Regions from separate parts of the Mesorhizobium sp. M7A.F.Ce.TU.012.03.2.1 genome, predicted to be linked through region 1. Evidence: predicted binding sites of a transcription regulator. Region 1 holds the regulator's gene; each other region holds the start of a gene.
What was found. The regulator LexA, encoded in region 1, represses DNA repair genes until DNA is damaged. The targets are predictions, from matches to a motif close to TGTTCNNNNTGTGTTCNG.
Positions count from the first base shown of each region.

Region 2: EJ079_RS11675 (helicase-related protein) is a predicted target of LexA. The motif match lies at 1,727-1,744, and genes of this name have one in related genera.
Region 3: EJ079_RS07630 (metallopeptidase family protein) is a predicted target of LexA. The motif match lies at 1,779-1,796, and genes of this name have one in related genera.

Region 1 is NZ_CP034779.1:5,072,514-5,075,791, reverse strand. Features, by position in the region: gene EJ079_RS25135 (ComEC/Rec2 family competence protein) at 1-827, shown strand, start outside; gene lexA (transcriptional repressor LexA) at 821-1,561, opposite strand; gene kynU (kynureninase) at 1,971-3,218, opposite strand.
Region 2 is NZ_CP034779.1:2,427,198-2,430,475, reverse strand. Features, by position in the region: gene EJ079_RS11685 (FAD-dependent monooxygenase) at 1-565, opposite strand, end outside; gene EJ079_RS11680 (TetR family transcriptional regulator) at 647-1,231, shown strand; gene EJ079_RS11675 (helicase-related protein) at 1,933-3,278, shown strand, end outside.
Region 3 is NZ_CP034779.1:1,580,401-1,583,678, forward strand. Features, by position in the region: gene EJ079_RS07620 (DUF6504 family protein) at 1-776, opposite strand, end outside; gene EJ079_RS07625 (hypothetical protein) at 718-1,755, opposite strand; gene EJ079_RS07630 (metallopeptidase family protein) at 1,938-2,360, shown strand; gene EJ079_RS07635 (hypothetical protein) at 2,368-2,793, shown strand; gene EJ079_RS07640 (TetR/AcrR family transcriptional regulator) at 2,832-3,278, opposite strand, start outside.

The sequences.
Region 1 (3,278 bases):
TGCCTTTCGGATTGGATTGGCCGGCCCTCTACCTGATGGGCAAGGGTCTGACGGTGATGATCGCCATATCGGGTTGGATCTCCGAACGTTCGCCTGTCGATGCGGTTGGGCTGATTTCGCAGCAATCTGTCCTGCTGGTGACAATTGCCCTGGTCATCGCGACAATGGCGACAACTTGGCTGCGGCTCGCTGCTCTGCCATTCGCGCTGGCAGGCTTGCTGACCGTCTCGGATACGCGCACGCCGGATGTGCTGATCTCGGAGGACGCCCGACTGGTTGCCTTGCCGATCGGCGGTGGCGAACTCGCCGTCAGCCGCGCTCGGCCGAACGAATTCACCGTCGACAACTGGAAACGCGCACTAATATCCGAAACCATCGTCGTGCCGGAGGTGTTCGACAAGGGCGACGGGCAATTCGACGTCGCGGATGCCGTTGAGCTACCGCCGGGATCGCCGTTCTATTGCACCTCAGGCGTCTGCGTGGCCAGGCACACGTCCGGTGCGATCATTGCCTATGTCGAGGACCGCAAGGACACCTGGAAAGCCTGCGGTTTCGCCGAGCTGATCGTCATCAATGACGCCACCGCGTATGACGCCTGTCACAACCCGCTGGTTCTCGTCATCACCAAGCGGCAACTGGCTCGCAAAGGCAGTGCCGCGATCTTCTTCGATCGCCAATCGGCGACCACGCCGGCGACGATCAGCTTCGCCGTGGACAGCCCATACCGGCCCTGGCATGCGCAACGCAAATTCTCGCGCGAGGCGAGGGGGCTGCCACCCTTCAAGAGACCCGAGAAGCCAGTGGCTGAAACGCAGCCGCCTCAGTAGCGGCGGATCAGGCCAACGAGCTTGCCTTGCACCTTGACCCTGTCCGGCCCGAAAATACGGGTTTCATAGGCTGGATTGGCGGCTTCGAGAGCAATCGAAGCGCCCTTGCGGCGGAACCGCTTCAGCGTCGCTTCCTCTTCATCGACCAGCGCCACGATGATCTCGCCGGGGTTCGCCGTGTCGGCATTGCGGATGATGACGGTGTCGCCGTCGAAGATACCGGCCTCGATCATCGAGTCGCCCTTGACCTCCAGCGCATAGTGGGCACCGCCCATGATCATGTCCGGCGGCACCGAGATCGAATGCGTCTGATGCTGGATGGCATCGATCGGCACACCGGCGGCGATACGGCCCATGACCGGGATCGACACGGCGGAGACCGCATCGTCATCATTGCCGGGCGAGGGCATCCGCGAAGGCGCCGGCTTGATCTGCCGGCCAAGGGCACCACCCTGACCGAGACTGCCCTGGATGACGCTTGGCGAAAACTTCTTTGCCGCGTTGAGGCCGGGCGCGATCGAGTCCGGCAATCGCAGCACTTCCAGCGCGCGTGCCCGGTTGGGCAACCGGCGAATAAAGCCGCGCTCCTCAAGTGCGGTGATCAGCCGATGAATCCCGGATTTGGAGGCAAGGTCGAGCGCCTCCTTCATCTCGTCGAAGGATGGCGGAATGCCGCTCTCCTTCAGGCGTTCATGGATGAACATCAGCAGTTCATGTTGCTTGCGTGTCAGCATGGCGGCCCCCAGATTACCTGAAACCAGAATCGAAAAACAAACCCAGAACAAACACTATCTGTTCCAGTTGTGTTCTGCAACCGTTTAAAGTTTAATGAATTTGTTAAGGCTGCTGAAATTATTTGGGCTTGCCAGCGGGTCGCGATCGACAGGCGCCAACCACGGCAATGCGCCTGCTCACATTGAAATCATTATGGTTAATGACCTGTGGCTCATCCTCGACCCAAGGCTTGGCATCATCTGCCGATCGACCTCCACAAGGGACGCTATCAATCTTCGGGACGTTCGTTTGCCGTGAACGAAACGGAGCCAAAACGCCAACGTCTGTTGGCATTTGTGGCTGGAATTCAGCCCTCCGTCATCCGCCGGGCAGTGAGGGCGGCGACGGCAAATCGCGGAGATCGTTGCGTCAGGTAACGGCTTCCTTGACGGCGAAACGCTGGTCCTTCCATGCGCCCGTGCGCAGAATATCCTCCAGCACCTCAACCGCCAGCCACACATCCTTGTAGCCGACATAGAGCGGCGTGAAGCCGAAACGGATGGTCGATGGCGCGCGAAAATCACCGATGACGCCGCGCTCGATCAGCGCCCGCATGATTTGATAGCCGTGATCGTGAAGGAACGACACCTGGCTGCCGCGCCTGGTCGCGTCGCGGGTGGTCTCCAGCGTGAGGCCATAGGCGCCGCACTTTGCTTCGACGAGCTGGATGAACAGTTCCGTCAGCGCGACGCTCTTTTTTCGCAATGCCGCCATGTCGACGTCGTTCCAGATGACAAGCGCGCCTTTGAGCGCCCGCATCGACAGGACCGGCTGGGTGCCGCACAGAAAGCGGCGGATACCGGTGCCGGCAACATACCCCCGTTCGAAGGCAAAGGGCCGCGCATGGCCCCACCAGCCGCTGAGCGGCTGGCTGATATCGCCGTGATGGCGCTGCGCGGCATAGATGAAGGCCGGTGCGCCCGGACCGCCGTTGAGGTACTTGTAAGTGCAGCCGATGGCGAAATCGGCATTTGCCTGATCGAGCTCGACGGGCAGGGCGCCGGCGGTGTGGCATAGATCCCAGACGATCAGCGCTCCGGCCGCATGAGCCTTGCGCGTCAGCGCCGCCATGTCGCGCAGTTCACCCGATTTGTAGTTGACGTGGTTGACCAGCACCACCGCGACGTTTTCGTCGATCAGCTCTTCGATGGTGGGCGCGTCGACGCCCGCGAGGCGCAGCAGGACGCCGTCCCGTGTCGAGGCCACCCCTTCGGCGATGTACAGGTCGGTGGGGAAACTGTCACCCTCGGCGACGATGACCGACCGGCCCGGCCGCATCTCCAGCGCCGCATGCAGCACCTTGTAGATGTTGGTCGACGTCGTGTCGCAGACGACGGTCTGGCCGGCCGCGGCTCCAATCAGGCGTCCGAGTTGATCGCCGAGTTCGATCGGCATCTCGAACCATCCGGCCGTATTCCAGGCTCGGATGAGGTCCTGGGCCCATTCCTGGGTTGCCGCCTGCTGCAGCTCGCCGAAAACGGCATGAGACGCTGCCCCCAGTGAATTGCCGTCGAGATAGATCACCCCCTCCGGCAGAATGAAACGGTCGCGCATGGCCCGCAGCGGATCTGTGGCATCCATCGCTTCGACTGCGGCGAGATCAGGAAATCCACTCATGGTCAGTCAGTCCCCGGTTGTTCGCGAAGGGTGTTCCGCCGCCGCGCGTCGCTGTTTTCA
Region 2 (3,278 bases), 2.6 Mb from region 1:
CGTCGGCGAGTACAAAAGACCCTGCATAGGCCTCGCCATCGAAGCCTATGCCGGCGGCCTCGCGTACCACGCTGTGCATGCCGTCCGCACCGACGACGTAACGCGCCGAGATCGTCTTTTCGCGACCATTCTGGACGACCGTGACGTGTGCGCCATCGACCCCCTGCAATACCTCCTTCGCCTCGACGCCGCGATGGACGACACCGCCCAACCCAGCGATGCGCTCAGTGAGGACCTTCTCGGTTAGGTTCTGCGGAATCATCAGCACGTAGGGATACGCCGAGGGCAGGCTCGAGAAATCGAGGTTGATTAGGACCCGGTCGCGATCACGTATGGCGAAGTTGTCAAGCTTCAGGCCGAGTTCGACCAGCCGCCCCGTAACGCCAAGCGGCTCGAGTGTCTCCAGCGTCTGCGCGTGGATCACTCCGGCACGTGAGGTGTTGAGGCCTTCGGCGAGGCGGTCGACCACGACGTGATCGACGCCTGCCTGATGCAGGGCAATGGACAGCGCCAGGCCGGTCGGGCCGGCGCCTATGACCAGGACTTCGGTGGTATCAGGCAGCATTTTCTCTCTCCATTTGTCAACGATTGGTGACTTTTATCTTGGGTGCTTGAGTTTGTCAACGCTCGTTGATATTTGATTTTCATGAGCACGAATCATTCGAAAAAGCCGAGCAAGTCGGATCGCACCCGAGGGCAAATCCTGGATGCCGCCAGAGATCTGTTTGCCGAGCACGGCTATGACGGCGCGTCGATCCGCGATGTCGGGACCCGCGCCTCGATCGATCCGGCCATGGTGATCCGCTATTTCCACAGCAAGGACGAATTGTTCGCCCGGGCGGCACTCGTCGACCTGCAACTGCCGGCACTTCGGGTGATCGACCCGGCCACCGTCGGCGAAACTTTGATCAGGCGGTTTCTCGAAGTCTGGGAAGGCCCGGCCAGCGGACCCGGCATGGCAATTCTGCTGCGTTCCGCGGCGTCGAACGAATTCGCCGCCGAAAAAATGCGCGAGATATTCGCCAACCAGGTGAGGCCGGTGGTTGCGGCGGTCGGCGATCTCGCCGACGCCGGTCGAAGGGCCGGGCTCATTTCGAGCCAGTTGCTGGGTTTGGCGATGTGCCGATATGTGCTGCGGCTACCGCCCGTCGTCGCTCTGTCACACGACGAGATCATCCGGAACGTCGGCCCTGCGCTGCAACGCTATGCCACTGGAGAGGACACGGCCTGAACCAGCGGTCCGGCCGGACCCGTCAACATGCAGCGGCTGCACCTAGCCAAAGCATGCAACCAATCTGTGCCGAAGCAGCACGCGGAGGTTAACAGCCACCCGCCGCCCTGTGCGAAAGCTGCTTCGTAACCTGTGGATTCTCGGTGGATAAGCTGTTCACAACACAAGATATTGGGGTGAACAAATCAGGAAAATCACGCCATCGCTGATTCGTCGCTGATTCGTTCCGGCTATGAGCCGAACGTTAACGACGACAGCCGGAATCGCCTGCCCAACTGCTTAACGCAGGTTAAGAAAGATCAACAATTTCATCATGTTGGTCGAGGCGCCTAGCCACCGTGATTGTTTCCAGGCAAAGGTTAACGGCAACACCCCTCTTAGCATGAAACGGGCCAGTTCAGCGATTCAGCATGTGGTGCGACTCGCGGCCGCGAAATCCACATGTAGCCGTGAACAAAAGCTGAATCTGCAGGAGTCACTGATTCGTCGCCGATTCGTTCCAGACTCGTTCTATCCGTTAATCCGCAGCCGATTGGAAGCTTGACAAAACCACCTTCTCGCCGCCGGCGGAACATTCCGCTTTCGCTTCGCGCCCGAAATCCCTATGTGTCGCCTGTCATACGCGCCATTTGAGGCAGCGCTCCCGACAACCAGAGGCCAGAAGCCTTATTTCCAGATCCCGGAAGCCTTATTCTAGGTTGATGAACATCCAGCCCAAACACACAGAGCCGCTGATCCTGTCGGGCCGCGACGTGACCGCCGTGCTCGGGCCCACCAACACCGGCAAGACCCATCTCGCCATCGAGCGCATGGTAGCGCATGAGAGTGGGATCATCGGCCTGCCGCTCAGGCTTCTGGCGCGCGAGGTCTACGCCCGCGTCTGCGAAAAGGTTGGCGCCCACAAGGTCGCGCTGATCACGGGCGAGGAAAAGATCCAGCCGCCGGGCGCCAGATATTCGGTCTGCACCGTCGAGGCCATGCCGCGCGAGACCGACGCCGCCTTTGTCGCCATCGACGAGGTGCAGCTCGCCGGTGACCTCGAGCGCGGCCACATCTTCACCGATCGCATCCTGCACCTGCGCGGCCGCCAGGAGACGCTGCTACTGGGTGCCGCCACCATGCACGGTATCCTGCAGCGCCTGCTGAGGGGTGTCTCGGTGGTGACGCGGCCGAGGCTGTCGCATCTTGCCTATGCCGGCTCCAAGAAGCTGACCCGCCTGCCGCGGCGCACGGCAATCGTCGCCTTCTCCGCCGACGAGGTCTACGCCATCGCCGAGTTGATCCGCCGCCAGCAGGGCGGTGCCGCCGTCGTGCTCGGCGCGCTCTCGCCGCGCACCCGCAACGCCCAGGTGGCGCTATTCCAGTCCGGCGATGTCGACTACCTCATCGCCACCGACGCCATCGGCATGGGTCTCAATCTCGATCTCGACCACGTCGCCTTCGCCCAGAACCGCAAGTTCGATGGCTTCCAGTACCGCAACCTGACCGCGGCCGAGCTCGGCCAGATCGCCGGCCGCGCCGGCCGGCATCTGCGCGACGGCACGTTCGGTGTCACCGGCCAGGTCGACCCGCTCGACGAAGAGCTGATCAAGAAGATCGAAGGCCACGATTTCGATCCGGTGAAGGTGCTGCAGTGGCGCACCGCGCATTTCGACTTTGCCAGCCTCGACGCGCTGAAGCGCTCGATCGAGACCAACGCTCCGGTCGAGGGACTGACGCGGGCATTGCCTGCCGTCGACGCACAGGCGCTCGAGCATCTGTCGCGCGACGAAGACATCCGCGCGCTCACCACCAATGCCAAGCGCGTGGCGCTGCTGTGGGAAGCCTGCGCGCTGCCCGACTACCGCAGGATCGCGCCGGCGCAGCATGCCGACCTCATTGCCTCGATCTACACGGACCTCGCACGCCACGGCCATGTCAACGAGAATTACATGGCCGAGCAGGTGCGCCGCGCCGACACCACCGAGGGCGACATTGACACGCTGTCGCATCGCATAGCCCAGATCCGCACCTGGACATTCGTGTCGAACCGGCCCGGCTGGCTGGC
Region 3 (3,278 bases), 3.2 Mb from region 1:
CCGTCGACGCGAAAGAGCAGCAGCGCCAGCGTCCTGGCACCCTCGCCGCGGCGTTCGAGGTCGGTTTTCAAGGTCGCCGCCAGCATGCCCACCAGCCGTTCGATGTCCTCGGTCAGGGTGACGGGTTCGGCGAGGTGGCGTTCGACCGAAAGCGGCGCGACGGGAAGGCGCGGCGACACCGCTTCGTCGAGACGGCCAAGCGCCTGGTCGAGGCGCAGGAGCAGCAAGGCGCCAAAGCGGCGGGCGAGCGGCGCGCGCGGTGCCGCCATGACGGCGCCCGCCGTGCGCAGGCCGACGCTTTCCAGGCTGGTGCGGGTCGCCGGCTCGATGCGCAGTGCGGCCAGCGGCAGGGGTGCCAGCAGCGCTTCCTCCTCGCCTGACACAATGATGCGGTCACTGCAAAAGCGTGCCGCCGCCCAGGCCGCGCCCGGTGTCGCGGCAAGCCCGGCTCGGACATCGAAACCCTGATGGAAGAAGCGCGACAGGATCTCGTCCAGCATGGCGCGTTCGCCGCCGAACAGATGGGTGCAGCCGGTGACGTCGAGAAACAGGCCGTCCGCGCCATCCAGCGCCACCAGCGGGGTGTAGCGGTCGCACCAGTCGGCAAGGCCTTCGAGCAGACGGCGGTCGGCTTCCGGATCGGCCTCGACGATGTCGATCGACGGATGCATGGCGCGCGCATCGGCAATGCCCATGTCGCGCTTCAGGTGCAGGGCCTCAGCCCGCTCGTCGAGGGCCGAGATGCGCTGCGCGTTGCGGTCTCGATGGCTGATCACGAGCGGCGGGTGAGAGGGGTGATCCGACGGCCGGGAACGCCAGGACCGCCCCAGACGCTGGCGCAGGACCCTTTCCGCCGCCAGATAGGGAAACCACAGGGACAGGATTCTTTGGCCGGTTTCTTTCCCCACCTGCTCCTTCGTCGCCCGCTCTTTCGTCGAATGCGCGTTCATCGGGGTTCCACTCCAGTGTGAATTGTCCAGGCAGGGCCGTGCGGCTCTTGCCGATGGTGAGGATGAAGGCCGGGCGGTCGATCGAACCGGCCAGCGGCCCGGCGATGGTGTCGCGCGGTGTTGCCGGCGCCGATGCGACGATGAGGCGGACGGGTGCCGCCGTCGGTTCGGGTTCGGCCGCCTGCCGCAGCAGGAACACCGGGCGGCCGGCCGCTTGCGCCCTTGCATGCAGCCGGCGTGTCGCGGTCAGGTCCAGCCGCTGCGGATTGCCGCGGACTTCCAGGATGACCGCGGCCAGCGCCGTCATCCGGGCCGCCTCCTCGGCGACCCACAGCGCATCGACAAGCTTTGGCGCCTCGGTAAACAGCAATTGCTCCGGCCCGATGCCGAACGAGGCGTGAAGCCCCCTTGCATAGGGAAAGCCTGCCTCGCGGAAGATCTCCGATGTGCCGATCCACAGCACCGGCAACCCCGGCGTTTGCTTGAGGATCAGGCTGGTGAGCGACAAAGCGAAGCCGGCGACGGCCCCGGCATCGCGGGTTTCGCTGCCATGGATTTCACTCAGGGCGGCCTTCGGCAGGCCGCCGCTCAGGGCGGCGTCGAGGCGCTCGACGCCAATAGGCAGGAACGCATCCGGCAACGCCGCGGCAATGCCACGCCGGACGATTGTGAGATCGGTGTTGACGTCAGCATCAAGGGACGCGGCGGCCGGCGCAGCCAAGCGCTCGGGCAGCGTTCCCTCGATTTTCGCGATCTGGCGGCGCAGGGCAAAAACAGTCTCCCGCGCCACGGCGGTCATCGCCATGACGGTCAGCTTCCACTCACAATTGTTCCTGTTATGTTCCTATAGATTCCAGAGGCCACGGGAAGAGTCAAGCGGAGTCATGGGGAATTTATTCCTCTCCGCATGGATGGCGCAGGCGCATCGGCCCGTTCATTTGCCGATTCCGGTGCGAAAGCCTATATGCCGGGATCAAAGGACAAAGCATGGCCCGCATCTACAAGACCCGCACTTGGCACGACGAACTCTCGCCCTCGATGGACGAAATGGAGTTCCTGGCGCTGGAGGCGTACGCCCATCTGCCGGAGGATTTCCGCAAGCTGACCGGCGAGATCGTCATCCAGATCGCCGAGTTCCCGACCGACGAGATCATGGACGATCTGTCGCTGGAAACGCCCTTCGACCTGCTTGGCCTGTTTGAGGGACGCGGCATCGCCGAGCGCTGGAACCCGCAGACCGGCGAGGGCCCGAACCGCATCACGCTCTACCGCCGCGCCATCCTCGACTACTGGTCAGAGAACGAGGAGACGCTGGGCGACATCGTCACCCACGTGCTGATCCACGAGATCGGCCATCATTTCGGCCTGTCGGACGATGACATGGAGAAGATCGAAGAGGCGGCGGAATAGCGCTCAGATGACGGAAGCAGAATTCGCCGACCGGATCGATTGCAACTGGCCGTATCACGACATTCCACAAAGCCGGGAACTGATCGAAACCGCCGTCGGGATTTCACCGAATGCCGCTTTCCTCGCACTTGGTGAGCTTTGCCATCTGCCCGCAAGTGCTGCCGTCGAACCGGCCACTCTCGTTGCCCTGGTCGACTTTTGGCTATCCGAATTCGACCACCCGATGGCACCTATGACAGCGGAATGCGCGATCTCCATGATTGAACGCAAGCGGTTGCCGGTTCCTGAAATCCTTACGAGAATGGATTCCGTCTCCGGCTATCCCGGTCTCCTTGCAGCGCTATCGATCCTCTATTTCGGCTGCGATGACGTCGAGGGCCGCGCAGACGCACGGTTCAACGAAATCAGAGCCGCCTGGGAAAATCTGGCGTAGCCGGTTAGCTGATCAACCAGGCCTTTTGAGGTTTCGCCTCAGAGGTTGGTCATTCGGCTGATGAAAAGATGCAGCGCCTTGCGCACGGCGAGCGATGGCGGCTCGGACGGATGCCACTCCGGAAAATGACCATCAACCACCATTCGTGCCAACCCATAGACAAAGGCACGCGCGGCAAGAACCAGATGATCGAAGTCCGCGTTCGCAGCCAACTGACCCTGCCGCTGCGCCTGGGTCAGCAGGTCGATCATCTTCCGGCGAATGGCCTCATTCTGACCGCGAAGACTGTCCGACGCGTCGAAATCAATCAGCGTTCGGGAACTGATGATCTGGAAATGCGTGGGATTGCCGATCGCCCATTCCAGATAGCCTTGTCCGATTGCTTCGAAGGCCACGATGGGATCCGCGCTGTCGACTTCTGAAAGTGCATTGGCAACGGCCTCTGTCAGCCGGTTCATGGCTTGTTCGGCGACCGCGGTCAGCAG